4 regions of the Erwinia sp. BNK-24-b genome follow, and region 3 is predicted to be linked to each of the others. Evidence: predicted binding sites of a transcription regulator. Region 3 holds the regulator's gene; each other region holds the start of a gene.
The links. The regulator PurR, encoded in region 3, represses purine synthesis genes. The targets are predictions, from matches to a motif close to CANGCAAACGTTTGCNTG.
Positions count from the first base shown of each region.

Region 1 (4,174 bases), 1.4 Mb from region 3:
CAGCGCTTCTTCCATCGTGTGGGCAATACCGGAACGTGCGGTTTCCAGACCGATTTTTTTCATTGCCACGTCAAAGCGACGGCGATCTTCCGCTTTATCAATCGCGTCAGCCGTTGCGCCAATCATGGTGACGTTGAACTCTTCCAGCACGCCCTGACGTTCCAGCTCCAGCGCACAGTTCAGCGCGGTCTGGCCGCCCATCGTCGGCAGTACCGCATCCGGACGCTCTTTCTCAATAATTTTGCGTACAACTTCCCAGTGAATAGGCTCGATATAGGTCGCATCGGCCATTTCCGGGTCGGTCATAATGGTTGCCGGGTTGGAGTTAACCAGGATAACGCGGTAACCCTCTTCGCGCAGCGCTTTACAGGCCTGCGCGCCTGAGTAATCGAATTCACAGGCCTGGCCGATAACGATCGGGCCAGCGCCAAGGATCAGGATACTTTTTATGTCGGTACGTTTTGGCATTCTCTCGCTCCTGATTATTTGGTTGAACGGTAAGCTTCAATCAGTTCGATAAAGTGATCGAACAGCGGTGCGGCATCGTGCGGGCCGGGGCTGGCTTCAGGGTGGCCCTGGAAGCTGAACGCCGGTTTATCCGTGCGGTGAATCCCCTGCACCGTATGGTCAAACAGCGAGGTGTGAGTAATACGCAGGTTCGCTGGCAGATTGTTATTATCTACGGCGAATCCGTGGTTCTGAGCGGTGATCATCACGGTATCGTTATCATGATCTTTGACCGGATGGTTGCCGCCGTGGTGGCCCAGCTTCATTTTCACCGTTTTAACGCCGCTCGCCAGCGCCAGCAGCTGATGCCCCAGGCAGATGCCGAACACCGGTACTTCGGTTTCCAGGAAAGTTTTGATAGCAGCAATCGCGTAGTCACAAGGCTCCGGGTCGCCAGGGCCGTTGGAAAGGAAGATACCGTCCGGATTCATCTTCAGCACTTCTTCCGCTGGCGTTTGCGCCGGAACCACGGTCAGGCGGCAGCCACGGTCGACCAGCATGCGCAGGATATTGCGCTTTACGCCATAGTCATAAGCGACCACGTGGAAAGGCAGCTCTTCTTCTTTTTTCGCGGCGGGCAGGCCGTCGAGCGTCCAGCTTCCCTGCGTCCAGCTATAGGTTTCCTGCGTGGTAACTTCTTTTGCCAAATCCATCCCTTTCAGGCCAGGGAAAGCTTTTGCTTTTTGCAGCGCCAGCCCGGCATCCGGCGCGTCGCCCGCGATAATGCAGCCGTTCTGCGCGCCTTTTTCACGTAGCAGGCGGGTCAGCTTGCGCGTATCGATATCGGCAATAGCGACAATATTCAGACGCTTGAGGTAAGCCGACAACCCTTCCTCATTACGGAAGTTGCTGGCAATCAGCGGCAGGTCGCGAATAACCAGCCCCTGCGCATGTACCTGAGCAGACTCTTCGTCAGCGGTATTGGTGCCGACGTTGCCGATATGGGGATAAGTAAGAGTAACGATCTGGCGGGAATAGGAAGGATCAGTGAGGATTTCTTGATAACCGGTCATTGAAGTGTTGAAAACAACTTCTCCTACAGCCGAACCCGTTGCCCCGATGGCCCGACCGTGGAATTGGGTTCCGTCTTCCAGAACCAATAGTGCTGACTTAATCAAAACATCCTCCAGAGAATAAACAGTCACATTATTTGCATATTAATTCAGAATGAGGCTCCAAATCAATGCAAAAACCGCCTGACTGCTCGATTTTTGGCAAATTGCGCGCATTCTAATGATCGCTCCCTGGCTTGTCTACCCTGAGGCGCTATTTTTCATGCTTTTTTGCGTCACTGATAGAGAAACAGGAAGATAGCGACCAAAAACAACAGCTATCCGGCTGATAAAAACGGTTGCCTGGCGAAACTAAGCGATAAATCTGAAAGAAGGCGGTAAAAACCGGACCAAATGGTCAAAAACAGCGTTTCCCAGGACGCTAACAGAGGCAATTCATGTTAAAAAATGGAATTAGAATCATAAGATACAAATAGCACATATTTATGAAAAGGGTGACAATAAACACCCTTAAAATCAAAGAGATGAGTAATTATTTTTTACTAAATCTCATCCAGATTAAGCACGTCACGCATATCGAAGAGACCTTTTTTACGATCGAAAACCCATTCAGACGCTTTAACTGCGCCTTTTGCAAAGGTCATGCGGCTTGAGGCCTTGTGCGTTATCTCTACACGTTCCCCAATATCTGCAAACATTGCCGTGTGCTCGCCAACGATATCGCCAGCACGAACGGTGGCAAAACCAATTGTCTGCGGCTTGCGTTCGCCGGTGTGGCCTTCACGGCTATAGACGGCATGCTCATTAAGATCCCAGTCCATGGCGTCCGCAATGGCCTCACCCATTGCCAGCGCGGTGCCGGAAGGCGCATCAACTTTATGGCGGTGGTGCGCTTCGGTTATTTCGATATCCGCATAGTCGCCCATTACCTGAGCGGCTTTTTCCAGTAGTTTTAGCACCAGATTAACGCCGACGCTAAAGTTGGCGGCAAACACAATAGCAATTTCTTCTGCCGCCGCTTTGATTGCCGCTTTTCCGGCCTCGTCAAACCCCGTGGTACCAATAATCATCGCTTTTTGATGCTGACGGCAGAAAGCCAGATAGTCCAGCGTGCCTTCTGGCCGGGTAAAATCGATCAGCACGTCAAAGTCATCGGCAACCAGCTTATCGCTGATTTTAACCCCCACCTGACCGATGCCTGCCAGCTCACCCGCATCCGTACCCAACAGTGAAGATCCCTCACGCGCCAGCGCAGCGCCCAGGCAGACGCCCTCCGCCTCGTGGGCAGCCTGAATCAGCTGACGCCCCATACGTCCCGGCGCGCCCACGATAGCCAGGCGGATTGGTGCATTATTCATAATAAGTCCCTCAGGTCTGTGCATACAAAACGCAGACAGGTTAACCACGGGTTAACTCCAGCGCCACTATAAAAATGACGGGATTAGAATTTATGCGGCCGATCGGAAAATTATTAAAATCCGTGAGGGGAAAAAGATGGGAAGATTTCAGGCAAATGCGCTGCTATCAAACGGGTAGCAGCGCGCACAACCTTAACAGGCTAGCTTAAAGCAGCGCAGAGTTTGCTATATCTTAAGATGCAACTTCCGGGTTTGCCGTATCTGATTTTGCTGAAGAGTAAGCTATACCTGTCAGAGCAGCAATAGTCATCAGGCCAGTACGCCCTACGACGACGCCCGTATACAGGGCTGCGGCAGTCACACCGACGACAACGGCACCAGCAGCAATAGCACCAGCAACGGCAATGCCAGCCGCACCGATAACACTGACAGCGCCAACAACGCCGACAGCCCCAACCCCCACTACACCGGCAGCAATAGCATTAAAACCCACCACGCAGACAGCCAGGCAGCCTATGGCCACCGCGCCGATTCCCAGACCTATGCCCATGTCATAGAACCCGCCACTTACTTCGTCACATTCGATATTGGTTAATTCTTTCATTTTAACTCCTTTTAAATAATAAAATCCCTGAGGCAGCCATCACCTGAAAAATAGTTCTATTTTGATGGCGAAATATAATTGACGCAAGCAGGAAGCACATCAATTCACTTTACATTAAATTACAAACAAAAAAAATAAAACTCGCTTTACTATCAAGATTAATAAAATATAAATTCTTAAAATAATCAACCTTACTGGAAATAACGCTAATAAAAAACAAACAGGCAGGGAAAATAAAAAAACAGGAAATCCTTTCGAAGAATTAAAGTACAGCGCAATAATATAATCTAAATAAATTCACCTGCGAAAGACGTAACATAACCCAGCTAAATTATGCCTTTTTACTAACAGAGCTGATTTATTGTTAGTCATTCTGTCTGAAGGATGCAGGAGCCTGTTGAATTCCCTTGCTGAACCAGCGCCTTTTTTCGGTAACACTTTTTTGACGCCGGGGCGGATATTTTCCCGGTGCGCCCGTTTCGAAAATAAAATTGACGCGTTTTTTAGCTCTCCCGGCATTGTTAGCATAGCCAGCCGGGAGCTCGCCAATGTTGTTACCTGTGTCCCTCTCTGGCCGACTAAGCCAGGATTTACGGCAGGCGTGGATAGGCATCCGCAATGCTGTCGCCGGTGAAGTTAGCGATCCAGCCTTCCTGATTATCAAAGATGCGAATCGCAGTAAAGTGCGGTGA
Region 1 covers NZ_CP179901.1:3,826,447-3,830,620, forward strand. Annotated here, with positions in the region: gene carB (carbamoyl-phosphate synthase large subunit) at 1-468, opposite strand, end outside; gene carA (glutamine-hydrolyzing carbamoyl-phosphate synthase small subunit) at 483-1,625, opposite strand; gene dapB (4-hydroxy-tetrahydrodipicolinate reductase) at 2,063-2,878, opposite strand; gene ACMGGR_RS17540 (hypothetical protein) at 3,111-3,482, opposite strand; gene ACMGGR_RS17545 (1,2-dihydroxy-3-keto-5-methylthiopentene dioxygenase) at 4,073-4,174, opposite strand, start outside.
Region 1: carA (glutamine-hydrolyzing carbamoyl-phosphate synthase small subunit) is a predicted target of PurR. The motif match lies at 1,848-1,865, and genes of this name have one in related genera.

Region 2 (4,174 bases), 1.8 Mb from region 3:
AAAGGCCTCTGACGAGTTGACGATATGGCAAGGCACGCTGCCCGGCGACAGATCGAAATTCTGCTGTAAAAACGCCTGGTGCATATCATCAAGGTGGTCAAAAGCGACCGCAGGCGCTTTCAGCAGCGCGGAACGGGTGACGCCGTTCGGGAAATAGCGTGCCGCAAACTCTTTGGAACCCACAAATAAATAATCCAGCGCGCCCAGCTGATCGACCAGACAGCTTGGTAGCGGCTGCGGCTGGATACTGACCGCGCCAACCACTTCGCCACGGCGTAACCGTTCCTGGGTGCGGGTTTCGTCTTCAACCTGTAGGTTCAGACGTACCGGTGAGTCGCTCAAAACGGTTTTCAACGCGGGCAGAAGCCAGGTTGCCAGGCTGTCGGCGTTGACCGCCAGCGACAGCAGCAATGGCGTGGTGCCGCTGTGTTCATCACCCAGCCACTCCTCTTCCAGTAGTTCGACCTGATGCAGGAGTGCCAGCAGTTTTTGCCCCTGTTCCGTCGGGCGCGGCGGCACCGTGCGCACCAGCAACGGCTGGCCGAACATGTTTTCCAGCTGCTTAATACGCTGCGAAACCGCAGATTGCGTAATACAAAGTTTCTGTGCCGCGCGTTCAAAGCCGCGCTCGCGAATCACTGCATCCAGCGCCTGAAGCGTTCGATAGTCCGGGCGTTTCATTGTTGTTTTAGCTCTCTTTCAGGTGTGGAATCTGCACTATGCCATATTTTTGTCATTTTGCCCTGTGCTTAAGCGTGCTGGTTTTGCGGCATCTCTTCCATACTCGCAACAAATGCCGCTAGGGAGCGGTTTTTTCGGCGAGGGTTGTTTTATACTATCGCCACACAGTAGCTGCACGGATTCTAAACTTACCATGACGCAGGATGAACTGAAAAAAGCCGTTGGCTGGGCCGCGTTAAAATACGTCAAGCGCGGGACGATTGTTGGCGTGGGCACCGGTTCGACCGCCGCCCATTTTATTGACGCGCTGGGCACCATTAAGCACGACATCGAAGGCGCGGTTTCCAGCTCGGAAGCCTCTACGCTCAGGTTGAAAAGCCTGGGTATCCCGGTTTTCGACCTGAACGAAGTCGATTCACTGTCGGTCTATGTCGACGGCGCCGACGAGATCAACGGCGCAATGCAGATGATCAAGGGCGGTGGAGCAGCGCTGACTCGCGAGAAGATTATTGCTGCCGTGGCCGACACGTTTGTCTGCATTGCGGATGAGTCCAAACAGGTCGACGTGCTGGGTAAGTTCCCGCTGCCGGTTGAGGTTATCCCGATGGCGCGCAGCTTTGTCGCGCGTGAACTGGTTAAGCTGGGCGGCCTGCCGGAGTATCGTCAGCACGTGGTCACCGATAACGGTAACGTCATCCTTGATGTGCATAACCTGAAAATTCTGGATGCGGTTGCGCTGGAAAAGGCCATCAACGCGCTGCCTGGCGTCGTAACGGTAGGTCTGTTTGCCACGCGTGCGGCGGATATTGCGCTAATTGGCACCGCCGACGGTGTGAAAACCCTGCAAGGTTGATTAAGGTCGACAGCGTAAAAACGCGCTCGGGCTGACAGGCATTGCTGGCGGCCCAAAACTCTGCCGGACAGGCGTTGCTGGTTGCATGAAAGCTAGCCCGACAGGCGTTGCTGGTGGCGTAAAAGCTCTGCCGGACAGGCGTTGCTGGTGGCGTAAAAGCTCTGCCGGACAGGCATTGCTGGCGGCCCAAAATTCTGCCGGACAGGCATTACAGGTGGGTTACAAAACTCGTCAGGCTGACAGAAGCCGCTGGCGGCGCAATGCAGCCATAGAAAAACGATCTTATGGTCGTGCAGGCCGCGGTGATTATTTTTTGATAAAAAACAACTTTTCTTTCGCAGGCTGAATTTAGTGACATATATCACGGAATCGATCGCAACAGTGCGATCCTGCTAATGAAGGTCTACGCATCGTGATTATCTGTCGATTTGTATCGAGGCTTTCCCGTAGCATGCTGGGGTGCAGGCAATCGTTTGTATTGCCGCGCGCCGAAATTTTGATATTTTGACAGAAGGCTGGCTTATTACCGTAATAAACCAGCCACTTCTGAAGTCTGCTGAATAGGGTCGGGAAATGGCAAAAGTATCACTGGAGAAAGACAAGATTAAGTTCCTGCTGGTCGAAGGCGTGCACCAGAGCGCGATTGATAATCTTCGGGCATCGGGCTATACCAATATCGAATTTCACAAGGGCGCGCTGGACAGCGAGACGCTGAAAGAGGCGATTCGCGATGCGCACTTTATCGGGATCCGTTCGCGTACCAACCTGACCGAAGAAATTTTCGCTGCGGCGGAAAAACTGGTCGCGGTGGGCTGCTTCTGTATCGGCACCAACCAGGTCGATCTGAAAGCGGCAGAAAAACGCGGGATTCCGGTATTTAACGCGCCTTTCTCCAATACCCGATCCGTGGCAGAACTGGTTATCGGCGAGCTGCTGCTGATGCTGCGCGGCGTACCGGCAGCCAACGCTAAAGCGCACCGTGGCATCTGGAACAAGCTGGCGGTAGGTTCTTACGAAGCACGCGGTAAAAAGCTGGGTATCATTGGCTATGGCCATATCGGTATGCAGCTTGGCGTGCTGGCGGAAAGCCTGGGCATGCACGTTTTCTTTTACGATATTGAAAGCAAGCTGCCGCTGGGCAACGCCACGCAGGTTCGCTATCTGTCAGAACTGCTGAATATGAGCGACGTGGTCAGCCTGCACGTGCCGGAAACCGCTTCTACCCAGAATATGATGGGTGCAGAAGAGCTGGCGATGATGAAGCCTGGCTCGCTGCTGATTAACGCTTCTCGCGGCACCGTGGTTGATATCCCGGCGCTGTGCAAAGTGCTGGCGGATAAACACCTGGCCGGTGCGGCGATTGACGTTTTCCCTGAGGAACCGGCCACCAATGCCGATCCGTTTAACTCACCGCTGTGCGAGTTCGATAACGTCATCCTGACACCGCATATCGGCGGCTCGACGCAGGAAGCGCAGGAAAACATCGGTATTGAAGTAGCAGGCAAGCTGGCGAAATATTCCGATAACGGTTCTACGCTGTCCGCCGTTAACTTCCCGGAAGTGTCGCTGCCGATGCATGGCGATCAGAGCCGTCTGCTGCACACCCACGAAAACCGTCCTGGCGTACTGACCGCTATCAACAAAATTTTTGCCGAGCAGGGCATTAACATTGCCGCTCAGTATCTGCAAACTACGCCGCAAATGGGCTATGTGGTCATTGATATCGACGCGCCGCAGGACGTCGCCAATACCGCGCTACAGCTGATGAAGGCTATCCCCGGCACCATCCGCGCTCGTCTGCTTTACTGATTGAAAAAAGCGTCCCGCATGGCGGGGCGCTTTTCTTTTTCTGCCGCTTAATGTCATAAGCGCGTTACGGCTTTCTCACCACTGCCAGAGTTTTGACGGCGTCACAATCGCAGGCAGCGGCACATCCCATTCCGCCACCGGCAGCTTTTCAACCTGCTGGCAGTCGTGCGCCAGGCCAACCGGCAATACGCCATGCTGCTGCCAGTTCTGTAGCGTACGATCGTAAAAACCGCCGCCCATCCCCAGACGCTGCCCATGCTTGTCAAAGGCCACCAGCGGCACCATCATCACATCCAGCTCGTCCAGCGTGGCGAGATTGCGAATATCCAGCGGCGGTTCAGGAATGCGTAGCCGGTTGGGTTTTAGCGGCGTGTCGACGTCATAGCGCAAAAACAGGAGCTGGCCGCGAGAAAAGGGATGCAGTACCGGCAGATAAACTGCCTGCTTGTGCTGCCAGAGTTTGGCAATAAGCGGCCGGGTATTCAGTTCGCCGTCAAAAGACAGGAATAGCGCAATTTTGCGGGCTTGCTGGATGGGCTGGAAATTGAGCGCGTGCTCGGCAACCTGAGTGGCGGCCAGCTGCTGCTGTTCGGGCGTTAAACCGCGCCGTAAGTGACGAACGTGGGTACGAATATCCTGGCGATCGAGAAGGCTAAGGCTCATCGGTTTCACCGTGTCAAAAACAGACGGAAGAGGGGTAATATAACCAGAAAGCACGGGTAAAGCTTACCGGTAAAAAGAAGGGAATCTCCGAGATGCCGCCGCAGGCTGTAACCCTTGAACCCTTGGTTCAAGGTGAGTGTACCGTCATAACCGTCAGGCTTCTCGGAC
Region 2 covers NZ_CP179901.1:662,112-666,285, forward strand. Annotated here, with positions in the region: gene ACMGGR_RS03085 (LysR family transcriptional regulator ArgP) at 1-681, opposite strand, end outside; gene rpiA (ribose-5-phosphate isomerase RpiA) at 875-1,534, shown strand; gene serA (phosphoglycerate dehydrogenase) at 2,108-3,343, shown strand; gene ACMGGR_RS03100 (5-formyltetrahydrofolate cyclo-ligase) at 3,419-4,006, opposite strand; RNA gene ssrS (6S RNA) at 4,087-4,174, opposite strand, start outside.
Region 2: serA (phosphoglycerate dehydrogenase) is a predicted target of PurR. The motif match lies at 1,997-2,014, and genes of this name have one in related genera.

Region 3 (4,174 bases):
CGCTGGCGGGAGCACAAACTGTTAATGGTAAAGATGCGTTTACTCATCACGCTGTTGATGCTGGCCTTTGCCCAGCTATTTATGACCATGGCGCACGCATCGCCACACGCGGCCGTTAAAGCGGATCACCACAAGGCTAATAGCCCCACGCCTGCCCGCGAAGACGATCGCCGCAAGCGTCGCCCGATAAAAACCACCGCCACCCGTAAAGTTAAAGTTAAAGAAACCAGCAAGGTCAAAGAAAGCAGTAAAGGCAAAGAGACCAGCAGCAAAAAGCCCCGCACTTCCCTGATTAAAAAATATAAGTTGCGCAAACACGAGCAGCAGACCGCCAAAGCTTTACCCCCGAAAAAACGCTACGGTCGCCATCGTGTGACTGAAGAGACAGAAGCCCTGACCAGCGGCAGCGCTTCCTCCCCGCTCAGGCTCAGTAAAGCGCACCGCGCACGCTACCAAAAAGCGCGCGAAACGGCGATGAACAAGCTAATGGATCAGCTGGGCAAGCCTTATTTATGGGGCGGCACCTCGCCAAAAACCGGTTTCGACTGTAGCGGTCTGGTCTGGTATGCCTATAAAGATCTGGTGAAATTTAAAATCCCCCGCACCGCTAATGAGATGTACCACTTAAGGGATGCGGCTTCGATAAAGCGTAACGAGCTGGAAAAAGGCGATCTGGTCTTCTTCCGCATCAACGGGCGCGGCGCGGCCGATCACGTTGGCGTTTATCTGGGCAACGGCAAATTTATCCAGTCGCCCCGCACCGGCAAAGATATTCAGGTTAGCGCGCTTGCCGATGATTACTGGGAACAGCATTACGTGGGGGCAAAACGGGTCATGACGCCTCGCACCATTCGTTAAAAGCTGACGGCTTCGCCAGTGAAAAATCCCCTCTCCGGCTGAACCTGCGTTAAGCAAGGCAGCCGGAGTTGTTTGCCGCAACGGGCGAATTTTGTCGTTTCACCGCCGTAAAAACCTCGTTTTATCCCTTCGCTCTTGTTAGAATCCACGGTTTGTTGCGCAACAGGCCCGCACGCCGGTTTTTTTAGCAGGCAACAGGCCGGTTTCGCCGCCCTTAACTCCCTCCTGATGTAACCATACCGCAACAAATCATGCGTATTTACGTCAGGTTTTTTATCATTCCAGGCAAACGTTTAACAAACCGCTTTTCAGTGACTTACTGAACAGCGCAGGAGTCTTGTTCCATGGCAACCATAAAAGATGTGGCCAAACGCGCCGGTGTCTCTACCACCACGGTGTCCCACGTCATTAATAAAACCCGTTTCGTCGCCGAAGAGACGCGGGAAGCCGTCTGGGCAGCGATCAAAGAGCTGCACTATTCACCCAGCGCCGTGGCCCGCAGCCTGAAGGTCAATAACACCAAAACCATTGGCCTGCTGGCCACCTCCAGCGAAGCGCCCTATTTTGCCGAAATTATTGAGGCCGTTGAACACAGCTGTTTCGCTAAGGGCTATACGCTGATCCTTGGCAACGCGCATAACGACCTGCAAAAGCAGCAGGCTTATCTGTCGATGATGGCGCAAAAGCGCGTCGATGGCCTGCTGGTCATGTGTGCCGAATACCCTGATGAGCTGATAAAAATGCTGGAAGATCATCGCAATATTCCTATGGTGGTGATGGACTGGGGCGAGTCGCGAGGCGATTTTACCGATACGGTTCTGGATAACGCCTTTGAAGGCGGCTATCTGGCAGGACGTTATCTGATCGATCGCGGCCACCGTGATATCGGCGTGATCCCCGGCCACATGGAGCGCAACACTGGCGGTGGCCGCCATGCAGGTTTCCTGAAGGCGCTGGCGGAAGCGGGCATTACTTTACGGGAAGAGTGGCTGGTTCAGGGAGATTTCGAACCGGAGTCAGGCTATCACGCGATGCAGCAGCTGCTGGCACAGAAGCAGCGCCCTACGGCAGTCTTTTGCGGCGGTGACGTGATGGCAATGGGCGCTATTTGTGCCGCTGACGAGATGGGCCTGCGCGTTCCGCAGGATATTTCGGTGATCGGTTATGACAACGTGCGCAACTCGCGTTACTTTACGCCAGCGCTGACCACCGTTCATCAGCCGAAAGAGCGTCTTGGCGCAACGGCCTTTAATATGCTGCTCGACCGTATTACCAGCAAGCGCGAAGAGCCGCAGACTATTGAAGTCCACCCTACGCTGATCGAGCGTCGCTCCGTAGCGGATGGTCCCTTCCTCGACTATCGCCGCTAACCTGTCGGGCGGTATGTTACCGCCCCGTTTTCAGGCTTCCCGCAGCCATTCGCAGTTCAGCGTTTCCGTTTCGCCCAGATAGTCCAGCAGCCAGTGCATGGCGGGCGAAGCCTGCTGTTCTGACCAGCTGACGCAGCAGGGGCTGTCCGGAAAAAGCGGGTCAAGCGTCAGCTCGTGTAGCAAGCCATTTTGTAGCAGAGGCTGCGCCAGATGGCCCGGCACCATCCCGACGCACAGACCGGCCAGCAGGCAGTCAATCGCGCTCTCCCAGTCCGGCACTATCAGCCGCCGCTGATTATCCAGCGTCCACGTAGTTCTTTTTGGCAGCGCGCGCGAGGTATCTTCCAGCACCAGCGAAGGCCATTCGCGTATGTTCTCTTCCGTAACTTTTCCGCTTTGTTGCGCAAGCGGATGGCTCGCCTGCACTACGCAGCGCCAGTTCAATACGCCCATATCGCGAAAGGCAAACCGTCCGCCAACCGGAATTGCCTGAGTAGCACCAATCGCCACATCAACCCGCCCGTCCGCCAGCGCATCCCAGACGCCGTTAAAAACTTCTGATGAAAGATGTAGCTCTATATCGGGAAAGTGACGGTAAAAATCGACCACCAGCTGACGGGTTCGTTCTGCTTTTACAATCCTGTCGACAGCAATATTCAACTGGCCGCGCCAGCCGTTAGCGACCTGCTGGCAGTGGCGGCGTGTGGAAAGCATTTTTTTGATAACAGCACGGCCTTCCTGAATGAAAAGTTCGCCCGCTGCCGTCAGCACGACGTCGCGATGACGTCGTTCAAATAAAGGCACGGCGAGCCACTCTTCCAGCTGCCGTACGGTATAGCTGATAGCAGAAGGCACGCGATGTAGCTCGTTAGCCGCTGCGCTAAAGCTACCCGTTCTGGCTACCGCATCAATCACTTCAAGCGAATGTTCTGACCACATAATCTGCCTGCAAAATTTTTGAACGCAACAGACAAATATTACCGTTTCACAAGCGCTATGGCACTCCTTTACACTCTCGGCCGCCTATTAATTCGGTAAAAAGAGCGAAAGAAGTCATGCCATCGAAAGGATTTTTAATTTATCTCGCGCTGCTGAGCGTGGCAGGTTTTCTTGCCACCGATATGTATCTGCCTGCTTTTGGCGCCATGCAGCAGGATCTGCACACCGAAGCTGGCGCAATTAGCGCCAGCCTGAGCCTCTTTCTGGCAGGTTTTGCCAGCGCGCAGCTGTTCTGGGGGCCGCTTTCCGATCGCATCGGCCGTAAGCCGGTACTGCTGATGGGCCTGAGCCTGTTTGCCGTGAGCTGCGGCGCTATGTGGTGGGTTAATACCACGGTTGTACTGCTGATCCTGCGCTTTTTACAGGCCGTGGGTATCTGTGCCGCCGCCGTGAGCTGGCAGGCACTGGTGATCGACCGTTATCCGGCCGCCAGGGCCAACCGCGTTTTCGCTACTATCATGCCGCTGGTTGCGCTTTCTCCGGCGCTGGCCCCGCTGCTCGGTGCCTGGCTGCTCAATCACTTTTCCTGGCGCGCGATTTTTTTAGCGCTGCTGCTGCTGGCGCTGGCGCTGCTGATCGCCACGCTCTTTATCTCTGCGCCAAAGGCTAAAGCGCATAAAGAAGAAGACAAGATCGGCTTTTTTACCCTGCTGAAATCGCCGGTATGGAGTGGCAACGTGCTGATTTACGGTGCCTGTTCCGCCAGCTTTTTTGCGTGGCTGACCGGTTCCCCGTTTATTCTGGCCGAGTTGGGCATGTCGCCTGGCGATATCGGTCTGAGCTATGTGCCGCAGACGCTGGCCTTTCTGGCCGGTGGCTACGGCTGCCGCGCGCTGCTGAAACATACGGAAGGAGCTTCCCTGCTGCCGTGGCTGCTGGCTATTTATGCCTTGAGCGTGGTCGCCTTTTTTATTGCCGCGCAGATTGATTCGCCGACAACCTGGGCC
Region 3 covers NZ_CP179901.1:2,470,767-2,474,940, forward strand. Annotated here, with positions in the region: gene ACMGGR_RS11030 (C40 family peptidase) at 34-858, shown strand; gene purR (HTH-type transcriptional repressor PurR) at 1,203-2,228, shown strand; gene punR (DNA-binding transcriptional activator PunR) at 2,259-3,167, opposite strand; gene punC (purine nucleoside transporter PunC) at 3,284-4,174, shown strand, end outside.

Region 4 (4,174 bases), 1.4 Mb from region 3:
GCAGCAGGCCGCGCGCGTCTCAGATTTTACCGCGTTTATGCATCAGGGCAGCGTGGTGGAATTTGATGAAACAGACAGGATTTTTACCGCGCCGCGCCAGCGCCGTACTGAAGATTATATTACCGGGCGCTATGGTTAATGCTTTTGCATGCCTCAACACGACGGGAAAAATTTGCAGGCGAGAGAAGAAAGCAGGGCGCTTATAAAAAATAAAACCGCTAATCAAAGCGGTTTTATTAAGAGAATCCGGGTTTAGTTCCCGGCGTAGCCTTCCGGTGGTAGCGGCTGATTATCCAGCCAGGCCGCGCCATCCTGCATTTTCACACGGCCATCCACAAACCAGCTGACGACCAGCGGATAGATAGCGTGCTCCTGATGCTGCACGCGTGCCGTTACGTCCTCTTCCGTATCACCCGCAAAAACCGGAACTTTGGCCTGCAAAATCACCGGGCCGCCGTCCAGCTCTTCGGTAACGAAATGCACCGACGTACCGTGTTCTTCGTCGCCGTTTTCAATCGCCTGGCGATGCGTATGCAGTCCCGGATATTTGGGCAACAGGGAAGGGTGAATATTCAGCATACGGCCCGCATAGCGGGCCACAAAAGCGGCGCTGAGAATGCGCATATAGCCAGCCAGAATCACCAGGTCAGGCGCATAGGCGTCAATTTCCAGCATCAGCTGGCGATCGAAAGCTTCCCTGTCGGCAAACTGGTCGGCGGTCAGCACATGGGCAGGCACGCCTGCATCACGCGCGCGCGTCAGTCCATAAGCTTCGGCTTTATTGCTGAATACGGCAGCGACGCTGCCGTGGATTCGTCCTTGCTGGCAGGCGTCCAGAATAGCCTGGAGGTTGCTTCCCTGTCCGGATACCAGCACGACGAGCCGCTTCATGCGTTAATCACCACGCGCTCGTCGGAATCGGAAGCCTTGATTACGCCAATCTTCCAGGCTTTTTCGCCCGCGGCGGTCATCAGCTCTACGGCTTTATCCGCTTCGCTGGCGTCCAGCGCAATCACCATACCGACGCCGCAGTTAAAGGTACGGTACATTTCAAAGCGGCTGACGTTGCCCGCTTCCTGCATCCAGCCAAATACTTCCGGCCACTGCCAGCTTGATTCGGACAGAACGGCCTGGGTATTGTCCGGCAGCACGCGCGGAATGTTTTCCCAGAAGCCGCCGCCGGTCAGGTGAGCGATAGCGTGTACGTCAACCTGCTCAATCAGGCTCAGGATATTTTTCACATAGATGCGGGTTGGCGCCAGCAGATGATCGGCCAGAGATTTGCCCGCAAGCATAGTGGTTTCAGGATTCGTGTTGCTGAATTCCAGAATCTTACGCACCAGCGAGTAGCCGTTAGAGTGCGGGCCGCTTGAACCCAGCGCAATCAGCACGTCGCCATCTTTGACTTTGCTGCCGTCAATGATTTCTGATTTTTCCACCACGCCGACGCAGAAACCCGCCACGTCGTAATCTTCGCCGTGATACATGCCCGGCATTTCGGCGGTTTCACCGCCAACCAGCGCACAGCCAGACTGTGAACAGCCTTCTGCGATACCGGTAATTACGCTGGCGGCCGTATCCACGTCCAGCTTGCCGGTCGCATAGTAGTCCAGGAAGAACAGCGGCTCGGCGCCCTGTACCACCAGATCGTTCACACACATGGCAACCAGATCGATGCCGATGGCATCATGGCGCTTCAGATCCATCGCCAGACGCAGCTTGGTGCCGACGCCGTCAGTGCCGGAAACCAGAATCGGTTCGCGGTATTTTTGCGGCAGTGCACAAAGGGCACCGAAACCGCCCAGTCCACCCATAACTTCCGGGCGGCGGGTCTTTTTCACTACGCCTTTAATGCGGTCGACTAAAGCATTGCCAGCATCGATATCTACGCCGGCGTCTTTATAGCTGAGAGAGGTTTTGTCGGTCACTGCGAATCCCCACGCGGTTTGCGGTTGGTGGTTAGTATAAAGCGCGGCAATTCTACCAGCGCAGGCAAACGTTTGCGAGCACCATCTTAGCGGTGCATTGCGGATAGATGAATTTTAGCCAATTCTTATCATTGCGTAATATCTTCCAGAAGTGGGATTAAGTGATAGGTACTGGCTGCCAAATGGCGCTATAATCCCGCGATTTTTTTTTGCTACAGATTCCGGGAGAACAACAATGAAGATCGTGGAAGTCAAACACCCGCTGGTCAAACACAAACTGGGCCTGATGCGTGAGCAGGACGTGAGCACCAAACGTTTTCGCGAGCTCGCTTCAGAAGTGGGAAGTCTGCTGACTTATGAAGCCACATCGGATTTAGAAACGGAAAAAGTCACCATCGAAGGCTGGAATGGCCCGGTGGAAATCGATCAGATCAAAGGCAAAAAAATTACCGTGGTGCCTATCCTGCGCGCCGGTCTTGGCATGATGGAAGGCGTGCTGGAACACGTCCCCAGCGCGCGCATCAGCGTGGTTGGCGTATACCGCGACGAAGAAACGCTGGAGCCGGTGCCTTATTTCCAGAAGCTGGTTTCCAATATTGAAGAGCGCATGGCGCTGGTCGTTGACCCGATGCTGGCTACCGGCGGCTCCATGATCGCCACTATCGACCTGCTGAAAAAAGCGGGCTGTACCAGCATTAAAGTGCTGGTGCTGGTGGCCGCGCCGGAAGGCATTGCCGCGCTGGAAAAAGCGCATCCGGACGTGGAGCTGTACACCGCATCTGTCGATCAGGGACTGAATGATAAAGGCTATATCATTCCTGGCCTCGGCGACGCGGGCGACAAGATTTTCGGAACCAAATAGAGAGCAAATAAGCCGACCAGAGAGTCGGTTTTTTATTGTGTAAACCAGAGGGCAATTCACCATGACGCGTCGCGCTATTGGCGTAAGCGAGCGGCCACCGCTGCTGCAAACCATTCCACTCAGCTTCCAGCATCTGTTCGCCATGTTTGGCGCGACGGTGCTGGTGCCCATTTTGTTTCATATAAATCCGGCGACCGTGCTGCTGTTTAACGGCATCGGCACGCTGCTGTACCTTTTTATCTGCAAAGGAAAAATACCGGCCTATCTGGGTTCAAGCTTCGCTTTTATTTCGCCGGTCCTGCTGCTGCTGCCGCTGGGTTATGAAGTGGCGCTGGGCGGTTTTATCCTGTGTGGCGTGCTGTTTTGCGTGGTGGCGCTGATCGTTAAGAAAGCCGGAACGGGCTGGCTCGACGTAATGTTTCCACCAGCGGCGATGGGCGCGATCGTGGCGGTCATCGGGCTGGAACTGGCTGGGGTGGCGGCAAACATGGCCGGACTTCTGCCCGCCAACGGCGCGGCGGCCGATAGCAAAACCATCCTGATTTCGATGGTGACGCTGGCGGTAACGGTATTTGGCTCCGTGCTGTTTCGCGGTTTTCTGGCGATTATCCCCATTCTGGTCGGCGTGCTGGTCGGCTACGCGCTCTCTTATTTTATGGGCATCGTTAACTGGTCGACGGTGGAAGCCGCGCCGTGGTTTGCCCTGCCAACTTTTTATACGCCGCGCTTTGAATGGGCAGCCATGCTGACCATTCTACCCGCCGCGCTGGTGGTGATTGCCGAACACGTTGGTCATCTGGTGGTGACGGCGAATATCGTAAAAAAAGATCTGCTGAAAGATCCGGGCCTGCATCGTTCTATGTTTGCCAACGGTATCTCCACCGTCTTTTCGGGGCTGTTTGGCTCAACGCCAAATACTACCTATGGTGAAAATATCGGCGTAATGGCGATTACCCGTGTTTACAGCACGTGGGTAATTGGCGGCGCGGCGATTCTGGCGATTTTACTCTCCTGCGTTGGCAAGCTGGCTGCCGCTATCCAGGCCGTTCCCGTGCCGGTGATGGGCGGCGTTTCGCTGCTGCTGTATGGCGTGATTGGCGCATCGGGGATACGCGTGCTGATTGAATCCAAAGTGGATTATAACAAGGCGCAAAACCTGATCCTGACCTCGGTGATCCTGATTATTGGCGTGAGCGGCGCGACGGTGCATATCGGTGCGGCAGAACTTAAAGGCATGGCGCTGGCTACCATCGTCGGCGTTGGCCTCAGCCTGATCTTTAAGCTGATCTCGGTGATCCGCCCCGAAGAGGTTGTGCTGGATCCGGAAGATCGCGATCCGCAGTGAGTTTCGGGCAGCCTTGCTGCCCGTTTCATAATCCCGTCA
Region 4 covers NZ_CP179901.1:1,047,720-1,051,893, forward strand. Annotated here, with positions in the region: gene pstB (phosphate ABC transporter ATP-binding protein PstB) at 1-139, shown strand, start outside; gene purN (phosphoribosylglycinamide formyltransferase) at 253-891, opposite strand; gene purM (phosphoribosylformylglycinamidine cyclo-ligase) at 888-1,928, opposite strand; gene upp (uracil phosphoribosyltransferase) at 2,164-2,790, shown strand; gene uraA (uracil permease) at 2,852-4,135, shown strand.
Region 4: purM (phosphoribosylformylglycinamidine cyclo-ligase) is a predicted target of PurR. The motif match lies at 1,990-2,007, and genes of this name have one in related genera.